DNA from 4 places in the Micromonospora palomenae genome. Region 2 is predicted to be linked to each of the others. Evidence: riboswitches for the same ligand, from Rfam matches in the RefSeq annotation. Region 2 holds a riboswitch; each other region holds the start of a gene.
What was found. A riboswitch is a leader RNA that binds a small molecule or an ion and turns the genes downstream of it on or off. The one in region 2 is predicted to bind cyclic di-AMP.
Positions count from the first base shown of each region.

Region 1 (5,082 bases), on a different contig from region 2:
ACGAGGGTGCCCTCACCGAGACCGCCGAGCTGCTGTACGGCATGGCGCTGCTCGCCGAGGGCGGCGACCTGGCCGACCCGGCCCGGTTTGCCCGGGTCCTCGCCGACCGGCTGGCCCGCACCCTCTGACGCGACGACGGCCCCGGCCCGGTGCAGCGCCGGGCCGGGGCCGCCTGCTCAGGAACCGACCCGCACGCCCATCGCCGCCCAGGTGGCCGGGCCGACCACCCCGTCCACGGTCAGCCCCCGCATGCCCTGGTACCAGCGCACCCCGGCCTCGGTCTTCGCGTCGAAGGCGCCGCTCGCGGGGCCGCACCGCTTCGCGCCGACGAACCGCTGTACGAAGGCCACGTCCCCGCCCTTGCTGCCGCGCCGCAGCGTCCGCGAGCCCGGTCTGCCCCCGGACACCGGCGTCGCCGGTCGCCCGCTGGGCACCGAAGGGGCCGGCTTGACGGCCGCGCGCAGGGCCGCCACGGTACGCGGACCGACCACCCCGTCGGCGGTGAGCTTCCGGGCGGTCTGGAACGACCGTACCCAGGCGGCCACGGCCGGCCCGAACACCCCGTCGGCCGTCAGCCGGGCCCCGAGGCGGTTGGCGACGGCCTGCAACTCCCGGACGTCGCCGCCCCGGCAGCCGGCGCGCAGCACCCGGTCGCCGAGCCGAGCCGTCGTGGCGGTGGCGATGCCCCACGGGTGGCGGCTGTCCTCCAGGCTCCGCTGGTGGCTGACGCTGACGTGCAGGTGCTTGTCGTGCGGGTTCGGCCCGGTGTACCGGGCCGGCCGGAAGCTGCGGGTACGGCTCCAGATCTTCCGGTCGTAGATGACGTACTGGGTGGACGGATGGCTGACGGCCTGCCGGACGACCAGCAGCGGGTCGATCCCGTCGACGTCCACGTCCACCGCGTTGACCGACTGGTCGTCACTGTCCGGATTGTGGTCCGAGCGGCGCGCCTGGTGACTGGCGTCGCCCAACCAGCCGTCGGACTTGCGGTCCCGCTGCGGCCACCGGGTGTCTATCTCCTCGCGCAGCACCCGCAGCGCGGGCGCCAGGTGCACGCCCATCTCACTCCTCCTCTTCCAGCGCGGCGGCCAGGTCGAAGTCGACCTCGTCGCCGGCCAGGCTCTCCGGGTCGTCGTCCTCGTCCAAGGTGGCGACGAGGTAGTCGGTGTCGATGCTGACGGTGTCCATGGAGCGTCCTTCCTCTCGCGGATGGTCGGCCGCCGCGAACCGGGGCGGACCGTGCCGGCCAGGGCGACGGCGCCCGGCATCCGGCGGGTCCGACCCGTCGGCGCCGCGGCCGCGCTCTGCTCCCTACCGTCCGAGTCGGCGGCCGGGCTGCCCAGACATGAGTCGCCAATCAGCGGCAACGCTGACCGTCCGGCGGCGCGGGCCGCCGATCGAGGCCGCCTGACCAGCGAAGACGGCGAGACGACGGCACCTGATCCGCCGCTCGGAGCGAGGCTTTCGGCCCAGTCCTGACAGGTTCCCGACCGGCCCTTGTAGAGCACCGCCGACCAACCCGCAACTCGAAGGACGAAGCCGTCGCTCAGCCGGGTGAAGAACTTCACAAGAGGTGGGCAATCGCCCGAAACAGTTCCTAACGTCGTTCGTGTTCGCGATCGCGGACACCACGGCCGGTAACGCCTAATCCATGCCGCCGGCCGGTGGGACCTTTTCAGCGGGCATGGAGCGGGGGACCCACACGTTCCTCGGTGCACGTCACCTCGGGGTGAAGCCGCCCACGGGCGGCCGGGCTCCTCGGCCCGAACCCGACAGCTCACCTCGTCGGCGTGGAGGAATCCACATGGCAACTGAATACACCGCCCGTCACCGACGGGTCAGCTCGCGCCGCATCGCCGTCGGCACGCTCGCCGTCGGTGCGGTCACCGGGGTCGCCGCCGTCCTGGCGCCGGCGTCGCCGGCGAGCGCCGCCAGCGTCAACTGGGACGCGATCGCCCAGTGCGAGTCCGGCGGCAACTGGCACATCAACACCGGCAACGGCTACTACGGCGGCCTGCAGTTCTCGCAGAGCACCTGGTCCGGCTACGGCGGCAAGAAGTACGCCTCCCGCGCCGACCTGGCCAGCCGTGGCGAGCAGATCGCGATCGCCGAGAAGGTGCTCGACGGTCAGGGCATCGGCGCCTGGCCGACCTGCGGCCGGAAGGGTGGCTCCACCAAGAGCTACTCCACCCCCTCGGAGAAGTCGGAGAAGTCGCAGAAGCAGCGGCGCTCCGGCTCGTCGAAGGCCACCTCCACCGAGCGGTCCTCGCGGGAGCAGCACAGCACCCGCAGCCAGCGGCGCAGCGCGCCGGCCGGGACCGGCGACGTGTACGTGGTGCGGCCGGGTGACACCCTGTCGCAGATCGCCGACGCCCGGGACCTGGCCGGTGGCTGGCAGGCGCTGTACGAGCGCAACAAGCGCGTGGTCGGCGCCGACCCGGGGCTGATCTTCCCCGGTCAGAAGCTCAGCCTCTGACCCCAGCACCCGGGCACTGTGACGACGCCCGGCCGGACGACCGGCCGGGCGTCGCCGCGTCCACGGCGACGTCGTGGTTCGGGCCGCTGCCGACGGGGTACCCGGCGCGCGTGGACCGGCCCGCCGGCGCGTCCGCGTCGCCGGTCGTCGGGCCGTCGGCCGGGGGCGGGGGATAGGGTTGGCCCTGGTGTGCCGGGAAGTCTGGTCGGCGATGGATGACGCGACCCCTGCCGACGAGGAGACCCCGTGACCGACGCCCCCCGGCGCCGTACCAGCCTGTTCGCCCGCCGCTCCTGGGGCGAGACCAGCCGCATCTCCGCCATCCTGCGCAAGGAGACCGTGGGCGGGGCGCTCCTGCTCGTCGGGGCGCTGCTCGCGCTGCTCTGGTCGAACTCACCCTGGGCGGACGGCTACCGGGCGCTGCGTGACCTCACCGTCGGCCCGGCGTCGCTGCACCTCGATCTCACCCTCGCCACCTGGGCCGCCGACGGGCTGCTGGCGATCTTCTTCTTCGTCGCCGGGCTGGAACTCAAGCGCGAGTTCGTCGCCGGCGACCTGCGCGACCCGCGCCGGGCCGCGGTGCCGGTGGCGGCGGCGGTCGGCGGGGTGGCCGTACCCGCCGTGCTGTTCGTCCTCATCGCCGGGGTCGACGGCGCCCGGGGGTGGGCAATCCCGACGGCCACCGACATCGCATTCGCCCTGGCGGTGCTCGCGGTGGTGGGACGGCTGCTGCCCTCGGCGCTGCGTACCTTCCTGCTCACCCTGGCGGTCGTCGACGACCTGCTCGCCATCGTCATCATCGCCGTCTTCTACACCTCCAGCCTCGCCGTGCCGCCGCTGCTGGCCGCCCTGGTGCCGCTCGCGCTCTTCGCCGTGCTGGTGCAGCGCCGGGTCCGGTCCTGGTGGCTGCTGCTGCCGCTGGCCGCCGTGACCTGGACGCTGGTGCACGCCTCGGGGGTGCACGCCACGGTGGCGGGCGTGCTGCTCGCCTTCACCGTCCCGGTGCTGCGCAGCGAGGCCGCCGGCGGGCCGGACGCCGGGCCGGGCCTGGCCGAGCACTTCGAGCACCGGTTCCGGCCGATCTCCGCCGGGGTGGCGGTGCCGATCTTCGCGTTCCTCTCCGCCGGTGTCACGGTCGGCGGCCTGGCCGGGCTGGCCACCGCGCTGACCGACCGGGTCGCGGCCGGCATCGTGGTCGGCCTGGTGGTCGGCAAGCCGGTGGGCATCCTGGCCGCCACCTGGCTGGTGTCCCGGTTCACCCGGGCCAACCTCGACGAGGGGCTGAACTGGGTCGACGTGCTCGGCCTGGCGCTGCTCGGCGGGATCGGGTTCACCGTGTCGCTGCTGATCGGCGAGCTGGCCTTCGGCCTGGGCAGCGCGCGTGACGACCACGTCAAGGTCGCGGTGCTCACCGGGTCGCTGCTCTCCGCGCTGCTGGCGACGGTGATCCTGCGCGCCCGCACCCGGGTCTACCGGCGGGTGCACGAGATCGAGACGCTCGACGAGGACCACGACGGCGTCCCGGACGTCTTCGAGCCGAAGGCGGACGGCCATGTCGACTGAACCGAGCCGGCTGTCGGCGGTAGATCCGGATCAAGCCGGGCAAGAAGCCGGCCTTCACCGCCGAGGGGTCGAAAGCGTGCCCCGGCACGGCCGAGGTGCGTCCCTTCCGAACCAGGGAATCCGTCCGAGCGCTCCTGGCGCCGTGACTGGTTCCACCGTCGAGCAGGCGATCACCCGTGTGAGTTCGGAGGCTTGGCCTTCTGCGGGTAGATCGTCTCGTGACGGGCCAGCATGGCAACGAACTCGCCGATCTTCCGCTCGCGGGTCTGCGCCCGTTTGACGGCGTTGACGCGGTGGATGAGGGCGAACCGGTTGGTTTTGGTGAGTACGTCGAACATGGCCTGGGCGGCGGGGTCGGCGGCGATGGCGGCGAGGAGGTCGGCCGGTACCTCGGCTTCCGACGGCGGGGCGTAGGCGGCCGCCCACCGCCCGTCCGCCTTCGCGGCTTCTACCGCGGCGCGGCCTGGGGGCAGCATTCGCCCCTGCGCCTCGAGCCGGGCCACGTGGGCGACGTTGCGTTGTGACCAGGAACTGCGGGGCCTGCGAGGGGTGAACCGGATCCAGGAGGTTTCCTGATCCCGTTTACGGGCCTGCCCGTCGATCCAGCCGAAACACAGGGCCTCGTCGACCGCCTGCTGCCAGGTCAGCGTCGTGACTGTGCCGCCCTTCTTGGTCAGGGCGAGCCAGACGCCGGGCGACGTGGCGTGGTTGGCCGACAACCACGCGCGCAGCGCGTCGGCGTCCGCGACGATCAACTCATCCAATTCGGCGCTCGCCATGACGGTGAGGTTAACGGCTGCGCCGACCCCGGGGATCGGGCGCGGGGCGAAGCCCAATCCCCGGGCCTGGTCGGATCCCGCAACCACTGAGCACCCAGTGGAGCGGCAGCGCCCATCGCGGCGAGCGTGCGCCCATCGGCACGTCCGGATGTATGCACCCGGGCGTTCACCTTTGTCGTCGGTATCGGGCCGACCCTGACCTTCGTTCGCGCCCGGTCATGAGCGACCCCGCGCGGACCGCCGCGTGATGTAGTCCGGGGCAAG
Region 1 covers NZ_VIXA01000001.1:732,874-737,955, forward strand. Annotated here, with positions in the region: gene htpG (molecular chaperone HtpG) at 1-128, shown strand, start outside; gene FHX75_RS03340 (peptidoglycan-binding domain-containing protein) at 177-1,061, opposite strand; gene FHX75_RS31905 (hypothetical protein) at 1,063-1,188, opposite strand; cyclic di-AMP (ydaO/yuaA leader) riboswitch at 1,632-1,806, shown strand; gene FHX75_RS03345 (LysM peptidoglycan-binding domain-containing protein) at 1,805-2,476, shown strand; gene nhaA (Na+/H+ antiporter NhaA) at 2,723-4,039, shown strand; gene FHX75_RS03355 (YdeI/OmpD-associated family protein) at 4,210-4,818, opposite strand; gene FHX75_RS03360 (DUF1062 domain-containing protein) at 4,985-5,082, opposite strand, start outside.
Region 1: linked by a shared signal. The riboswitch ahead of FHX75_RS03345 (LysM peptidoglycan-binding domain-containing protein) and the one ahead of FHX75_RS16200 (C40 family peptidase) in region 2 are both predicted to bind cyclic di-AMP.

Region 2 (5,082 bases):
TTGAACTACACCCGCAGGCGGCACCACTGTACCTGAGGCGACCGCCGCCGTGCACCCAGGTACCCCGGGCACGCCGGCACGCCCTCCGCCGTGATCGATCTTGGACGTAACGTATCCACGTGGAGCTAAAAGTTTCACAGCGGCAACATATGGTCGTTCTCAAATCTGTCGATCGGTTGTAACGTCACCCCCACGTTCTCGACCACGGCGTGACATACCCCCTGTCACGCCGCCAGAAAGAGGTGGGCCCATGGGACTCCGTCCCAACCTGCTGACCCGGCGTGCCGCCGGTGTCGCGTCGACGACCCTCGCGCTGCTGCTCAGCACCGCCGCGGTAGGCGTCGTCCCCGCTGCTTCCGCCTTCTCCGCCGCCCCGAGCGAGGTCTGCGCCGAGCCGGCCGACGTCCACTCGGACGCTCGGATCAAGAAGGGCGGGATCGCCAAGCACGAACCCAACGAGCTGACCGCCAAGCAGGTCCGCGAACGCGAGGCCGACCTGGCCGCCGCGCTGCGCGAGCGGGCGAGCTTCCGGGCCGGCGCCCAGGCCGCCGCCCCGCTGGCCAGCGTCACCATCCCGGTCGTCGTGCACGTGATCCAGCGCGACAGCACCCGCGCCGGCGGCAACATCCCGGACTCGATGATCACCTCACAGATCAGCGTGCTGAACCAGGCCTACTCGGGTGCCACCGGCGGCGCGGCCACGGCCTTCGGCTTCCAGCTGACGAAGATCAACCGGGTGACCAACCCGGCGTGGTACCCGATCGTGCAGGGCTCCTCGGCGGAGCGGTCGATGAAGACCTCCCTGCGCGAGGGCGGCAAGAACACGCTCAACGTCTACCTGGGTGAGCTGAGCGACGACCTGCTCGGCTGGGCGACCTTCCCGCAGCGGAAGCTGAACAGCATGGACGGCGTGGTCGTGCTGAGCGAGTCGCTGCCGGGCGGCACCGCCGCCAACTACAACCAGGGCGACACCGGCACCCACGAGGTCGGCCACTGGCTGAACCTCTACCACACGTTCCAGGGTGGATGCTCCGGCTCGGGTGACAGCGTCAGCGACACCCCGGCCGAGGCCTCGCCGGCGTTCCAGTGCCCGACCGGGCGGGACACCTGCGCCACGGCCGGCCTGGACCCGATCACCAACTTCATGGACTACACCTACGACTCGTGCATGTACCAGTTCACCGCTGGCCAGGCGAGCCGCATGCTGACCGCATGGAACGCGTACCGCGCGGCGTAACACCCTCAGCAGACACCGGTGCCGGCTCCGTCGTAGGACGGGGCCGGCATCGGCGTCTCGGCGGTCAGGCGGCGGGGCGGCGGGTGTCGAAACCGTGGCGGCCGCGGCGCGCCGGCCGCCGATCGGGTACGCCGGCGGCGTCGCCGCCGCGGTGGGCGGCGACCGGATCGAGCCAGACCTGGACGGCGGAGGACCCGTGGCCCTCGCCGGGCTGGCCGAGCCCACCCTGGTCGCGGCGGGTCAGCATCGCCACGTCGACGCTGAACTCGAAGAGTCGCCAGTCGACCTGCGGCGCCGCCCGGCCGAGGCGGGCCACCCGGGCGACCCGGGCCGGGTCGGTGACCGGTTGCGCGCGACCGGCGACGTACGCCTCGTCGTCGGTCTCCTCAGGCGGGAACGAGTGCAACGCGTACCGCCCGTCGCGTTCGAGGTCGCGCCGCTTGGGCGAGTCGACGACGAAGCAGAACAGCCCCTCGTCGGTGATCACGGGGCAGACCGGGTGCACCCGGGGCCCACCGTCGGCGCGGACGGTGGCCAGGTAGCCGAAGCCCGGCCCGTACTGCTGCATGAGAAGGCGGATCCCGTCGGCGAGTCGGGGCTCGTCAGCGGCGAATTCGGACCAGGAAGCCATACGGACATCCTATCGAACATGTGTACGAACGCGTAGTCCGACACGCAGGTCACCCGGTCCGCTCGATATGGTGTGCCGATGCTGCTCTCCGACCGCGACCTGGTCTCCGAGATCAAGGCGGGCACGCTCGCGCTGGAGCCCTTCGAGCCCACGCTGGTGCAGCCGTCCAGCATCGACGTGCGGCTCGACAAGCTCTTCCGGGTCTTCAACAACCACCTGTACACGCACATCGACCCGGCGATCCAGCAGGACGAGCTCACCTCGATGGTCGAGGTGCCCGAGGGTGAGCCGTTCGTGCTGCACCCCGGCGAGTTCGTGCTCGCCTCCACGCTGGAGGTCATCTCGCTGGGCGACCAGCTCGCCGGGCGCCTGGAGGGCAAGTCCAGCCTGGGTCGGCTCGGCCTGCTCACCCACTCGACCGCCGGCTTCATCGACCCGGGCTTCTCCGGTCACGTGACGCTGGAGCTGTCGAACGTGGCGAACCTGCCGATCACGCTCTGGCCCGGGATGAAGATCGGCCAGCTCTGCATCTTCCGGCTCTCGTCCCCGGCCGAGCACCCGTACGGCTCCGCCGTCTACGGGTCGCGCTACCAGGGCCAGCGCGGGCCGACCCCGAGTCGCTCCTGGCAGAACTGGCGCACCTGGCCCACCCGCTGACGCCGGGCCGGGCCCCCGGAGTCCCGGGAGCCCGGCGCGCGCTCAGCCCAGCCGGCCGTAGCTGTTGACCGGCCCGTCGTCGACCCGCTTCATCTTGACCGGCTGGCCCGCCTGGGAGGCGTGCACCACCCAGCCGCCACCGACGTACATGCCGACGTGGTGCAGGTCGGCGTAGTAGAAGACCAGGTCGCCGGGGCGCAGGTCGGCCCGGCTGACCCGGGCGGTCACCTGGCGCTGCTGGCGGGCGTTGTGCGGCAGTGAGACACCGGCCTTCGCCCACGCCGCGAGCATCAACCCGGAGCAGTCGTACGAGTTCGGGCCCTCGGCGCCCCAGACGTACGGCTTGCCGATCTGCGCGCAGGCGAACTTGACCGCCGTGCCGGCCGGGCCGCCGGGATAGCCGGCCGGGCACGGGGCCGGGCGCAGCGCACCCCCGCCACCGTTGCCGTACACCTTGAGCCGCAGTTTCTGCAGCCGGTCGATCTCGGCGTTGATCTGCTTCTTCTTCGCGGCCAGCTGGGCCTCGGTCCGGGTCAGCTGGGCGACCATCTGGTCCAGCGGCGCCTTCTCCGCGGCCAGCTTGTCCCGCAACTCCTTGACGGCCCGCACGTCGCGCTGCTGGCGCTGGGCGAACCGGTCGAGCATTTCGAGCTGGTCGACCAGTTCGCCGGGGGAACTGCTGCCGAGCAGGGCGTTGACGGCGGAGACGTTCTCCCCCTTGTACGCCTCGGCGGCGAGCCCGGTGACCTGGTTCATCGCGAGGTCGACCTGGAGTTGCAGCGGCTCGATGCGCTTGGCCAGCGCGTCGGCCTGCCGGCGCTTGGCGGCCAGGTCCTGACGGGTGGCGTTGTGCTGCTCGATGATCGGTTCGAGCCTGTTCCAGTCCTGGTCGATCTGCCGCTCGATCTCGGCGACCGAGGGGTCGGCGTGGGCCGCCGTGGCAGCGCCGGTCAGTACGACGGCGGCACCGGCGAGGGCGGCAAGGACGGTGGTGAAGCGGGACCAGCGTGGGCGCGGCGCAGCCGTCAGCCGGGCGACCTGGGTCGACCGGTACGACGGTGGCCGCGGGGCATGGTGTGCCACCGGGCTCCGGGCTCCTTCTTCCGCGACCGCCTACCGGGTTAGCTGACGGGTTCGGGCGGGAAGGGAGCGCCCTACCGCAGTGGCTGCGGATTCACCCCGGCTTACCTGGGTCCCCGGCTCGCCCGTGGGCGATTCGGCGGTGCCGGCCACTGCCGCCCGGGTTGGACGGACCTGTCGCGGCCGACGAAGGATCAGAGTAGAGACGACCGTTATCGATCCGCAACCCGCCATGCCGTGCCGGGTCCCGGATACGCGAAACCCCCGGTCGGTCGACCGGGGGTTTCGCGGCGGGCTCGGGGTCAGTTCGGTCGTCGGAAGCCGGCGACCGGCATGTAGTCGATGCTGGTGACCTGGACGGGTTTGCCGGTCCGTGGCGCGTGCACCATCAGCCCGCTGCCCAGGTAGAGACCCACGTGGTGCAGGTCGCTGTAGAAGAAGACCAGGTCGCCGGGGCGCGCCTCGGAGCGCGGGATGGCCTTGCCCTCGTTCCACTGGGCGCCGGTGTGGTGGGTCAGGTAGATGCCGGCGGCCTTGTAGGCGTACTGGGTGAGGCCGGAGCAGTCGAACGAGTTCGGCCCGTCGGCACCCCAGACGTACGGGTCACCGACCTGCTGGCAGGCCACCCGGATGGCGGTCTGCGCGGCGGAACTCACCACGCCCTTGACGGTCGGGCAGCCGGCCACCTTGACGACGGTCTTCGGCATCGACGCCTGGAGCCGCTTGATCTCGGAGTTGATCTGCGCCTTCTTGGCGGCCAGCTCCTTCTCCTGCTTGACCTCCGCGGCGATCAGCGCGTCGAGCTTCTGCTTCTCGCCGTCGTACTTCTGCCGGGCGTTGATGACGACCTGGAGCTCCTTGCGCTCCTGCGCGGCGAGGCGGTCGAGGATGGTCAGCTGCTCGGTCAGGGTGCCCGGCTTGGCGCTGACCAGCAGCGCGCCGATGTCCTGCGAGGGGCCCGTCATGTAGTACCGGGAGGCGAGGTCGCCCACCCGGTTCATCGCCAGCTCGGTCTGCAGGGCCAGCGGCTGGATCTTTTTCTCCAGCTCCGCCGACTTCTTGCGGTTGACCTTGAGGTGCGCGCGGACCTTGTTGTACTGCTCGATGGTCGGCTCGAGCTGTTCCCACTGCTTGTCGATCGCCGCCTCGATCTCCTCCGGCGTGGGCGCTGCGTGCGCCGGCACGGCGAACATCCCGGCGCCGACGACCACGGCGGCGACCAGGGTGAGCAGGCGGCGGGCGATCCGGCGCAGGCCGGTGGGGTGAGTGGGCGGACGACCCTGGGCGTGACGATGAGGGGGCATGGTTGCCACCGGCACCGACTCCTTAGCGACCGACCGCCGGGCGCCTCGCTGAGGGGAAGACGGAGGCAGACGACCCACAGCGGTCGGTGCCCCACATTAGGGAACCGTCCGTACGAATTCAAGGTGGCTCATTACAGCATCACGCCTGTGCAACCACTTGCACACAAAGGGTG
Region 2 covers NZ_VIXA01000002.1:1,087,211-1,092,292, forward strand. Annotated here, with positions in the region: tRNA gene FHX75_RS16180 (tRNA-Gly) at 1-15, opposite strand, end outside; gene FHX75_RS16185 (zinc metalloprotease) at 251-1,237, shown strand; gene FHX75_RS16190 (pyridoxamine 5'-phosphate oxidase family protein) at 1,302-1,868, opposite strand; gene dcd (dCTP deaminase) at 1,947-2,525, shown strand; gene FHX75_RS16200 (C40 family peptidase) at 2,568-3,608, opposite strand; cyclic di-AMP (ydaO/yuaA leader) riboswitch at 3,621-3,757, opposite strand; gene FHX75_RS16205 (C40 family peptidase) at 3,908-4,924, opposite strand.

Region 3 (5,082 bases), 520 kb from region 2:
TATGAAATCCGTATCACGTATACCTTGACGTATCTTCTGCTGCGTGTGACGGTGGGCGGCGAGGCCGCCTCCGTCGCCGGCCGGGTGTGACCAGGCCGATCTCGTGAGGGACCGAGGTGAGGCAATGACCCTGACCGATCCGACGCAGGCGCTCGCCGAGCTGCACGCCGGCAACCGGCGTTTCGTGACGGGCGCGCAGCGCCACCCCAACCAGGACTCGCTGCACCGGGCGGCGGTCGCCGACGGCCAGCACCCGTTCGCGGTGATCGTCGGCTGCTCCGACTCCCGCCTCGCCGCCGAGATCATCTTCGACCGGGGCCTGGGTGACCTCTTCGTGGTGCGTACCGCCGGGCACACCGCCGGCCCCGAGGTGCTCGGCAGCGTCGAGTACGCGGTGAGCGTCCTGAACACCCCGCTGGTGGTGGTGCTCGGCCACGACTCCTGCGGGGCGGTGCAGGCCGCCCGGGACGCCGCGCGGACCGGCACGCCGCCGGCCGGGCACCTGCGGGCGGTGGTGGACGCGGTGGCGCCCAGCCTCCGGCGGGCCGCCGAGCAGGGTGTCGACGACGTCGACGGGATCGTCGACATCCACATCGCGCACACCGTCGAGGCGCTGCTGGGCAACTCCGCCGTACTGGCCGCCGCGGTCGCCGAGGGGCGGTGCGCGGTGGTCGGCATGTCGTACCGACTGGCCGCCGGTGAGGTGCGGACGGTGGCCGCGGTGCCGAGCGTCGTGCCGGCTCAGGCCGGCGATCGGGCGACCGCCGTCGCCGGCTGAGCCCCCCCGCACGCGACGAGGGCCGCCCCCACCGGGGACGGCCCTCGTTCGGTACGCGTCGCGCGCTAAAGCATCGACATGTGCACGTGGTCGGTGTGGTTCGACGGTCCGCTGTACGACTTCCACCCGGTCGCCGGGAACCAGATCTGCCGGTTCCAGATCACGTAGTAGATGCCGAGCCGGTCGGCGTTGCGGATCAGGAACGCGGCGAGGTTGTTGCCGTACATCCGGGTGTCGTTGTTGTGCCAGGGCGCGAAGCCGCTCCGCTGCAACGACCAGTCGCAGGCCTTGCCCTTCGGGTGCTCCCACGGCCCGCCGGGCCGGTAGCAGCCCGCGAACCGGGTGAAGCCGGCCCGCCGGACCTCCTTGTACGCGTGCAGGGTGCGCGGCGTGATGGTGCCGGAGGTGGTCGGGTCGTTCTCGGTGCGTGACTCCGGACGCCAGCCGCCGTCGGCAGTCCGGCCGGGGCCGATCCGGGCGACCGGCGAGGTCGCGTCGACCAGGCCGCCGGTGAAGCCCCGGCCACCGACCAGCTGGAGGGCCTTCTCGGCCTCCCGGCTCTCCCGGGCCATGTCGTTGGTGAGCTTCTGCTGCTCGCGCACCTCGGCGTCCAGCGCCAGCTTGGCCTGCTCCGCGCGGTTCTTGGCGGCGGTGACCTTGGCTAGCTTCTGCGCGTTGACCATGTTCAGCTCGTCCAGGGCGGCGGCGCGCCTGACGAACGAGTCCGGGGCGTCGCTCTCCAGCAGCATCGCCACCGCGCCGATCCGGCCGGTCCGGTACGACTGCGCCGCGATCTGCGAGACCGTCGGCTGCAACGCCGCCAGCTCGTCCTGCGCGCGCCGCACCTCCAGCGCGAGCTGCTGCTGGCGCTTCTTGGACTTCTCCAGCTGCGTCTTCGCCTTCGAGTACTCGCGGTTGCGCAGCTCGATGACGTCGGTGAGCAGCTTGGGCTCGTCGTCCTCCTCGTGCCCGGAGGGGGTGGGGGTCGAGGGCGCGGCGATCGCGGCTGTCGGCCCGCCGAGGATGGCCAGCGCGGCGAACACGGCCACCACCGGAGTCAACCAGCGGCGCAGGGGTGCCGTCACAGTGTTCCCTTCCGTCGACCGCCGACCGGGTTAGCTGACGGGTTCGGGACGGAAGTGGCCCCTACCGCTCGCGCGGATTCACCCCATGTACCTGGTTCCCCGGCTCGCCTCGCGGCGATTGGGCGGCGGCACCGCAGGCGCCGCTGCGCGCCTTCGGCGGTGACCGGCAGCGAGGTTACCCGAGAGTCGTACCGGGGATCTACGTCCAGAACCCGACTAAATGCGTTATTTCGTCGTAGCGAAGCGTGACGAGTGACGCGTTCGTCAGGTTCCGCGTCGGCGTCGGTCACGCAGCGGAGTCTCACCATGCGGTGTCCGTGCTCCTTTCCGGGTCGGGCCACCGTGCGGGGGCCGGGGTGGACGGTCCGCCGGGACGCGACGCGCTCAGCGCCTCGAGCGCCGCGTCCCGGTCGGCGGAGGGGCGGGGCGTGGGTGCCGGTCCGGTGTCCCGGGCCGGATCGTCGGCCGGGCCACGACCGGCGGTGGCGACCAGCGCGGCCAGAGCGGTGGTCAGCGGTACGGCGGCGATCAGGCCGAGCGTCGCCACCGCGCTGCGGACGATCTCCTGGGCCAGGAACTCGCTGGTGAGGATCTGGCTCACCGGCCGGCTGTCGGCGGTGAGCAGGAGCAGCAGCGGCAGCGACGCGCCCGCGTACGCGAGCACGATGGTGTTCACCGTGGAGGCGATGTGCGCCCGGCCGACCCGGGTGGCGGCCCGGTAGAGCTGGGTCCGGGACAGTCCGGGGTTGGCGTGCGCCAGCTCGGTGACGGTGGCGGCCTGGGTGACGGTGACGTCGTCGAGCACGCCGAGCGAGCCGATGATGATGCCGGCCAGCAGCAGCCCGTGCAGGTCGACGTCGCGCTGGTACATCGACAGCGTGGTGGCCTCCTCGCTGCCGAACCCGGTCAGGTGGGTGGCGGCGGTGGCCAGGCTGCCGAGCAGCCCGGTCAGCACCAGGCTGCCGAGCGTGCCGAGGACCGCCACCGAGGTCTGCGCGGTGATCCCGTGGGTCAGGTACAGCACCACGAACATGATCAGCGCCGAGCCGGTGATCGCGATCAGAAGTGGCGAGCCGCCCGCCGCGATGCCGGGCACGACGAAGGTCAGCAGGATGGCGAAGCTGGCGCCCAGCCCGGCAAGCGCGGCCAGCCCGCGCAGCCGGCCGAACGCCACGATCGCCGCCGCGAAGAGCGCCACCAGCCACACCAGCGGCTTGCCCCGCTGGTGTTCGGCGATCTGGTAGCTGGTGGCGGTGGGGTCGGCCGGGTCGGCGAGCTGGACCAGCACCACCTCGTCGCCCACCGCCACGGCGGGTGCGCCCGGGCCGGCGGGCACCGGCGTCTCCACCTGCTGCCCGTTGTCCGGGCCCTGCTCGACCCGGACCGTCACGGTCCCGCACGGGCCCTCGACGGCGCCGGGCGCCTCCGGCGTCGGTGGGCAGGGTTCGGTCACCACCCGGGTCACCGTGCCGTGGTGGCGCGCCGGCTCGGCGCCGCCGTCGGCCTGCCGCGAGTCGCGCGGCCACAGCACCAGGGCGGCGATCACCGTGACGACGAACAGCGGGACCACCGTCGCGACGAGGATCCGTCGCACCCCCGGTGGGGCGGACGGAGCGGGACGGGTGTGGTCGGCGCCCATTGCGAGTCTCCCAACGATCCAGGGCGGAGTACGTGTCAGCCGGCCGGTCGGTTCAGCCGCGGAACGCGCGTGGCGGGCCGCGTACCCCGGTGTGGGCCCTGGGTGCCGGCGGGGTCACCCAGGGCGACCGGACGGTGCTGTCGCCCGGTGTGGCGACCCGCCCGGGCGGCCGCCCACGGCAGCCGAGCCCGGCGCGGTACGCGGGTCGGCGGCAGCAGCGGCGGATGGCGAGTCATGGCCGGAGAATCGTAGCCAGGTTCGGTGCGGGTCCGCCCGGTTCGTGCCATCGGCAGCGCGTTCACCGGGCATCGTGAGGGCATGGACCAGCAGGCCGGCCCGGCCCGGCACCCGGGGTCGGACCGGCACCGGGGGCACGACCGGCACGCCGGGCACGACCCGGAGATGTTCCGCCGCCGGTTCTGGCTCTGCCTGGCGCTGACCCTGCCCGTGGTCGCCACCAGCCACATGGTGATGGAGTGGTTCGGCTACTCGCTGGAGTTCCCCGGCCGGTCCCTGGTCGGGCCGGTGCTCGGCTCGGTGGTCTTCTGGTGGGGCGGCTGGCCGTTCCTCGTCGGCGCGGTGCGCGAGGTGCGCGACCGGGCCCCGGGGATGATGCTGCTGATCGGGATGGCGATCAGCGTCGCGTACGCCGCCTCGCTCGCCACCAGCCTCGGCGCCTTCGAGCTGGACTTCTGGTGGGAGCTGGCCGCCCTGGTCACCATCATGCTGCTCGGGCACTGGCAGGAGATGAAGGCCGTCGGGCAGGCGCGGGGCGCGCTCGCGGCGCTGGCCGCGCTGCTCCCCGACGACGCCGAGCGGGTCGGGCCGCAGGGCGGCACCGAACGGGTGCCGGTGAGCGGGCTGCGGGTGGCCGACGTGGTGCTGGTCCGCCCCGGTGGCCGGGTGCCGGCCGACGGGCGGATCGTCGACGGGGCCGCCGAGCTGGACGAGTCGATGGTCACCGGCGAGTCCCGCCCGGTCTCCCGCGCGGTCGGGGACCGGGTGGTGGCCGGCACCGTCGCCACCGACTCGGCGATCCGGGTCCGGGTGGAGGCCGTCGGCGACCAGACCACCCTCGCCGGCATCCAGCGCCTCGTGGCACAGGCGCAGCAGTCCGGCGGGCGGGCGCAGGCGCTGGCGGACCGCTTCGCCGCCTGGCTCTTCTACGTCGCCACGGGTACCGCCGTGCTAACCGTCGTGGGGTGGACCGCGCTGGGCGAGCGGGACCAGGCCGTGGTGCGGACCGTCACGGTGCTGGTGATCGCCTGCCCGCACGCGCTCGGCCTGGCCATCCCGCTGGTGATCGCGCTCTCCACCGCGCTGGCCGCCCGCTCCGGCGTGCTGGTCCGCGACCGGCTCGCGCTGGAACGGATGCGCACCGTGGACGTGGTGCTCTTCGACAAGACCGGCACCCTCACCAGGGGCGAGCACGCGGTGGTCGGGGTGGCCGCCGCGCCGGGGACCGGCGAGGACGAGGTGCTGCGGCTCGCCGCCGGGGTCGAGGCGGACAGCGAACACCCGCTGGCCCGGGCGATCGTCGCGGCCGCCGCCGAGCACGGCGGCCCGGCCCCGGCCGCCGG
Region 3 covers NZ_VIXA01000002.1:564,821-569,902, reverse strand. Annotated here, with positions in the region: gene FHX75_RS13645 (carbonic anhydrase) at 125-778, shown strand; gene FHX75_RS13640 (coiled-coil domain-containing protein) at 844-1,863, opposite strand; cyclic di-AMP (ydaO/yuaA leader) riboswitch at 1,868-1,998, opposite strand; gene FHX75_RS13635 (YibE/F family protein) at 2,165-3,502, opposite strand; gene FHX75_RS13630 (heavy metal translocating P-type ATPase) at 3,821-5,082, shown strand, end outside.
Region 3: linked by a shared signal. The riboswitch ahead of FHX75_RS13640 (coiled-coil domain-containing protein) and the one ahead of FHX75_RS16200 (C40 family peptidase) in region 2 are both predicted to bind cyclic di-AMP.

Region 4 (5,082 bases), on a different contig from region 2:
GCATCCAACGGAAACGCAAGCGAGGCACCAAACGCGTGGTCTACACCTACCCGTCGAAGAAGGCGCTGGCCTCCATCGTGGGACGAGTACGCGCGCTGATCAGCAGGTCATCACACCCATCCCTTGCACACGGGATTATCGGTCCCACCGATCGGCGTAGGGTAGGCCAAGCAGCCGCACGTGGTCGTATAACTCGGTCGACGCGCCGTGCTCTCGCAGTACGGCCGGCGCGTGTCGCAGCACCCACAGCGACAGCGCGCGGCACCACGTGTCCTCGTCGTGCCAACTCGACCAGGGGAGCGCATCGCCCAGTAGGTCGTACATCCACTCATCCACGGCAGTAACCAGCCGCCGCCGCGCCACCGCGTCGACCAGCAACTCCGCCCAGAGGGTCAACCACGGGGTGAGCTTCGTGGTGACCTCGGCGAGGAGCGTCAGGGCCTCATGGGCGGGCACCTTTGCATCGGGCTCGACCAGGACGTGAAGCCACCAGGCGTCCAGGAATTCCCGCAGAGCGCTGCGTTGCTCGGTGGGCCACTCCTGCCAGCGGCCGGCGGTGAACAGACGTCCCAGGCTCTCCGTCCCGGCCATCGGCTCTACTCGGCCCGCCACGAGGCCCTGGGTCAGTTGGGGCAGGATCCGGCGCAGCAGCGGCCCGGGGTAGCGCCAGTCCGTGGTCCAGTACGTGCGGCGGAGCAGTCGTCGTCAAGCGGCACGTCCGGGGTCTTGAGCAGTGCCAGTTCCTCCGCGCTGCCCCAGTGGCACTCGCAGTTGGACTCCTGCCGGTGGGCCGTCATGCCCCGGAACGTGGCGGCCACACCCGCCAGCGCCACATCCAGGCGGCCGCTCACGTCAGTCGGATCAGGGATCATGGCGAATCCGCCTTCGAGGACTCCGGAGGCGTATACCTGCCGAAGAGAAGGATCTTAGAGCCATACGAACCAGCGCGTGCCTGGGGTCAAGGAGCTCGGGCTGGGTGACCAACTGGGTGACGACGGGCGCGGGCAGCGCCGGACGTCCACGGATTCTGGTGGACCGTTGGGACAGCTCAGCCCTGCTGCTGGCGCAGCTCATCGACGGCTGGTGGTTCCTTCACACCGAAGAGGTCATCGTGGCTTTATCCCCTGGTCAGGCCTAACGAACGGACTGCGGTCAGTGGCGGACAACGTCCGGCGGTACACCAAGCGCCGTGACAACGTCCGGTGTGGACGGCGAGCTCGAACCTCCGGGTCGGCAGGTAGTCCCGAGCCGAATGCCGCCCACGACGGCGACGCCCGCCGTCCGCAACCGGTCACAGGTACGGGTCGAGCAGGGCCAGCACCGCCGCCGGTTCCTCGACGTGCGCGTTGTGGCCGAGGCCGGGCAGGGTCGCCACCGGCACGCCCAGCTCGGCGAGCTGCGCGTCGCTGACCATCGGGTCGTGCTCGCCCCGGGCCAGCAGCACCGGGACGTCGGTGGCGGCCAGCAGGGCCGGCAGCTCCGGCGCGCCCACCGCGAAGGCGGCCGGGTCCATGGCCAGCCGCCAGCGGCCGTCCTCGGCACGCAGCCCCGCGTCGACCACCGGGTGGTCCGGCGCGAAGAGCCCGCCCAGGCCGGCCACCTTCAGGTAGCGGCGGGCCGCCTCGTCCCGGGTGGCGAACCAGGTCACCGGGCGCTCCGCCAGCTCGCGCGCCCGGGCCAGCTCGGCCGGCGACCAGACCGCCTTGATGCCCAGCCCGACCACCGCGTCCACCGGGAGCCCGGCGTCGCGGGCGGCCAGCGCCAGCGCGACCACCCCGCCGAGGGAGTGGCCGAGGACGACCAGCCGGTCACCCGGGCGGGCCCTCTCGGGCACCGGGCCGAGCCCCGCCGCGACCTGCTTGGCGAACCCGGCGAAGGAGTACCCGGGCAGCGGCGGCGAGAAGCCGTGGCCGGCCAGGTCCGGCGCCAGCCAGCGGCCCGGCCAGCGGTGTTCCAGCAGCGGCGCCCAGGGCAGCCACACGTCGCCGGTGGCGCCCATCCCGTGCAGCAGCAACAGCAGCCGGCGGTTACCCGAGTCGTCGGTCATGGGCCGCAGTGTGCCATCGCCCGGTTCCGCCGCGCGAGACCCGCGCCAACGGCGACGGGCACCGGCCCCCAGGGGAGCCGGTGCCCGGACGAGCGACGGTGTGGATCAGGCGGAGTAGCCGCGGGTGGCGATCCAGTTCGCCAGGTCGATGGTGCTGACCCAGTACGACGGCAGGTTCGGGTCCGCCGAGTCGGCGATCCGGACCGTCCGGCCGTCGTTCTTGTAGCCGACCACCGCGATGTAGTGGCCGCCCGGGAAGGAGTGCCAGCCGCCGTCGGTGTCGGTGGCGCTCCCCGCCACGTTCGCCACGACGCCCCGGCCGTCGGTGATCGCCGCGATCACGTCGGCCTGGAGCCGGTCGATCTGGGCGGAGCTGGGGGTGCCCTGGAACATCCGGGTCCGGTACGGGTCGCCCTTGACCGACTGGTTCAGGACCCGGGTGGTGTCCAGCGCCGAGTTGGTGCCCATCTCGGTGGTGCCGAGCGGGCCTTCCAGCTCGGCCTGGGTCCGCTCGACGCCCGCCGCGCTGAGCGCGTTGCGCACCGCGGCCGGACCGCAGTTGTAGAAGGTGGTCTGCGCCTGGTAGTCGTAGCGGAGAACCTTGGTCGACGGCGGCTTGGGGGCCGCCTTGCGGGTCAGGTCCGGGTCCGCCTTGGCCTTCTTGGTGGCGCTCGCCGACGCCGAGGGGCTGGCCGAGGGCGACGGGCTGGCGGACGGGGTGCCGACGCGGGCCTGGCCGCGGGTCGCGACGTCGTCCAGCCGGGGCGCCACCTCGGCGACGGCGGCCGAGGTCTGCTGGCGGGCGGGCGCCTCGTCGGCGAGCAGGGTGCTGGCGCCGGAGACGAGCACGAGCGCGGCGGCCGAGCCGGCGACCAGCTGGTACGACCGCTCGGTGGCCAGGCGTCGCAGCTGCCGCTTCAGGGGGTGCTTCACGTGTTTTCCTCCACGGTACGAGGGCGGGAGCGGCGTGCCGGACCGGCGCGTGACGAAACGTCACCCGCGGTGTCAAGACCGGTGTGCGAGGCCGCTCGGCGGGGGTGCGCCCGGTCGGTGACCGGGCGGCGGGGTGGGGCCGGAATCAGCGCGCGAGGGCGCGGCGGACCGGCACGAACACCCCGGTACCGAGGTGGAGATCAAGCCGAGGAATGCGACGGAGCAGCAAAAGTTGGAACTCCTTCCGACACCGCCTACCGGGTTAGCTGACGGATTCGGGCGGGAAGAGCGCCCTACCACGGGCCGTGGCCCGCGGATTCACCCCGGACGTGCATGGGTCCCCGGTTCGTGAAATCACGATTGAGCGGGTCGGCGCGGCGTCGCCTCTTGCGATCGGAAACCGCACCGGACCCGGGCGACACTACTGGTCGGTCACGTGTCGGCCAAGCGCCGTCAGCTGCGTAAACATGATCAGGGCGACAAATTTGCCGTACAGTTCGGCACTGACGTCACTCAATGGGACAGGCGGTTGTTCCGGGACCGTCGGGCGACAACCGGACAGCACGGCGGCAAACCCTGCCGCTCGTCGCGATCGATGTCACCGACTGTGACCGGATGACCGGTTTCCCGATTGCCGTGACGCGAGTCACGGAAATACGGGTAACAATTCGGTCGCGTCCTCAGCCCACCCGGGCCGGCCGCCACCGCGCCGCGAGCGCGGTCCGCGCCGTCGCCGTCGCCGTCCGCTGGGCGGGCAGCCGCGCCGGACGCAGCCGCTCCGCCGCCGCGTACGCCTCGGCGGCGAGCGCGCGGGCCGCCTCGGCGGCCAGTTCCGCGTCCCGCCACGCCGACCGCTCCCGCCCGGCCGCCGCCCGGTACGCGTCCCGCCGGCCGTCGCGTACCGCCCGGGCCAGCAGCACCTCCTGCTCGACGGGGTGCCGCCGGGGGTCCCACCCGTCCCGGTGCGCGAAGACGTCCCGCAGCCGCTCCACCGGCAGCTCGCCGCGCCAGTGGGCCGCCACCGCCGCCTGGTGCAGCCAGCGCTCCCGGCCCGCGTACTCGGCCGGCGTACGCGGGGTACGCGGGGCGGGCAGCGCGGCGGCGCCGGTGAACCGGCGGGCGGCGGACTCCGCCTCGTCGTACGCCGTCCAGGCCCGGTCCACCTCCTCCTGGGCGGCCAGCCAGGCCTCCCGCCACCGGCGCGCGGTCTGGGCGGCGCCCGCCGCGGCGACGGCGACCTCCTCGGCGTACCGACGCAGATCCGCCAGCTCGGTCGCGGGGTCGGCGGCCGGGGCCGGGTCGACGACCGGCTCGTCGGGAGCCGGGTCCCGCTCGGGGCGGGCGACCAGCACGGTGAGCACGGTCAGGGCGAGTACGAGCAGGGCCGACCAGATGGCGGCGGCGGTCGGGACCTCGACGAGGAACTGGTAGAGGACGGTGTTCACGGTGGGCACCTCCCGGAAGCGGGATGCGGAAAGAGGAGTCACACACCGGTCCGGGGGCGACGGGGCGAGGCCGGGGCGGCGCCGCGTGCCGGGGAGCGGGTGCGGTGGTGCGGTTCTCGAAGGCGCGGTCGCGGGTGGCCCCGCGTGGCGGTCAGCCGACCGGCGGGGCGCGGGGACCGGTCGTGCCGGCAGCGAGCCCGGTCAGGGGCAGCGGCGGCGCGGTGACCGGATGGGCCGGCCGGCCGACCGGGTCGATCGAGGTGACCTGAGCGAGCGGCGCGGCGGGCGGGGCGACGGATGCGCGGCCCGCGCTCTGGGCGTCGTCGGCGGCGATCGTCACGGCGGGGACGGCGGCCGCGCGGACGGCGGACCCGTCGGGCACCGCCAGGTCGGCGAGGACCGGGGCGCCCGCCGGACTCGGGGCGGCGGGGAGCGCGCCGGCGTCCGGCCCGGCCGGACCGCCGAGGGAGAGCGCGACCGCCAGGGCGAGGCCGGTCAGCAGCCGGGAGCTCCAGCGCGCCACCCACCACAGAGGACTGGTGAGCGCGACCGGGAGCACGGCACCACGCTACCGCCGATGCCGGGTGATCGCAGCGTCGCCGGGCGTGTCGGCGCGACACTCACCACCGTGCGACGTGACGAACGCCCGCCGTTGGC
Region 4 covers NZ_VIXA01000001.1:2,340,469-2,345,550, forward strand. Annotated here, with positions in the region: gene FHX75_RS31565 (hypothetical protein) at 136-591, opposite strand; gene FHX75_RS30690 (hypothetical protein) at 977-1,138, shown strand; gene FHX75_RS10555 (alpha/beta fold hydrolase) at 1,292-2,047, opposite strand; gene FHX75_RS10560 (C39 family peptidase) at 2,153-2,980, opposite strand; cyclic di-AMP (ydaO/yuaA leader) riboswitch at 3,217-3,357, opposite strand; gene FHX75_RS10565 (hypothetical protein) at 3,661-4,425, opposite strand; gene FHX75_RS10570 (hypothetical protein) at 4,577-4,984, opposite strand.
Region 4: linked by a shared signal. The riboswitch ahead of FHX75_RS10560 (C39 family peptidase) and the one ahead of FHX75_RS16200 (C40 family peptidase) in region 2 are both predicted to bind cyclic di-AMP.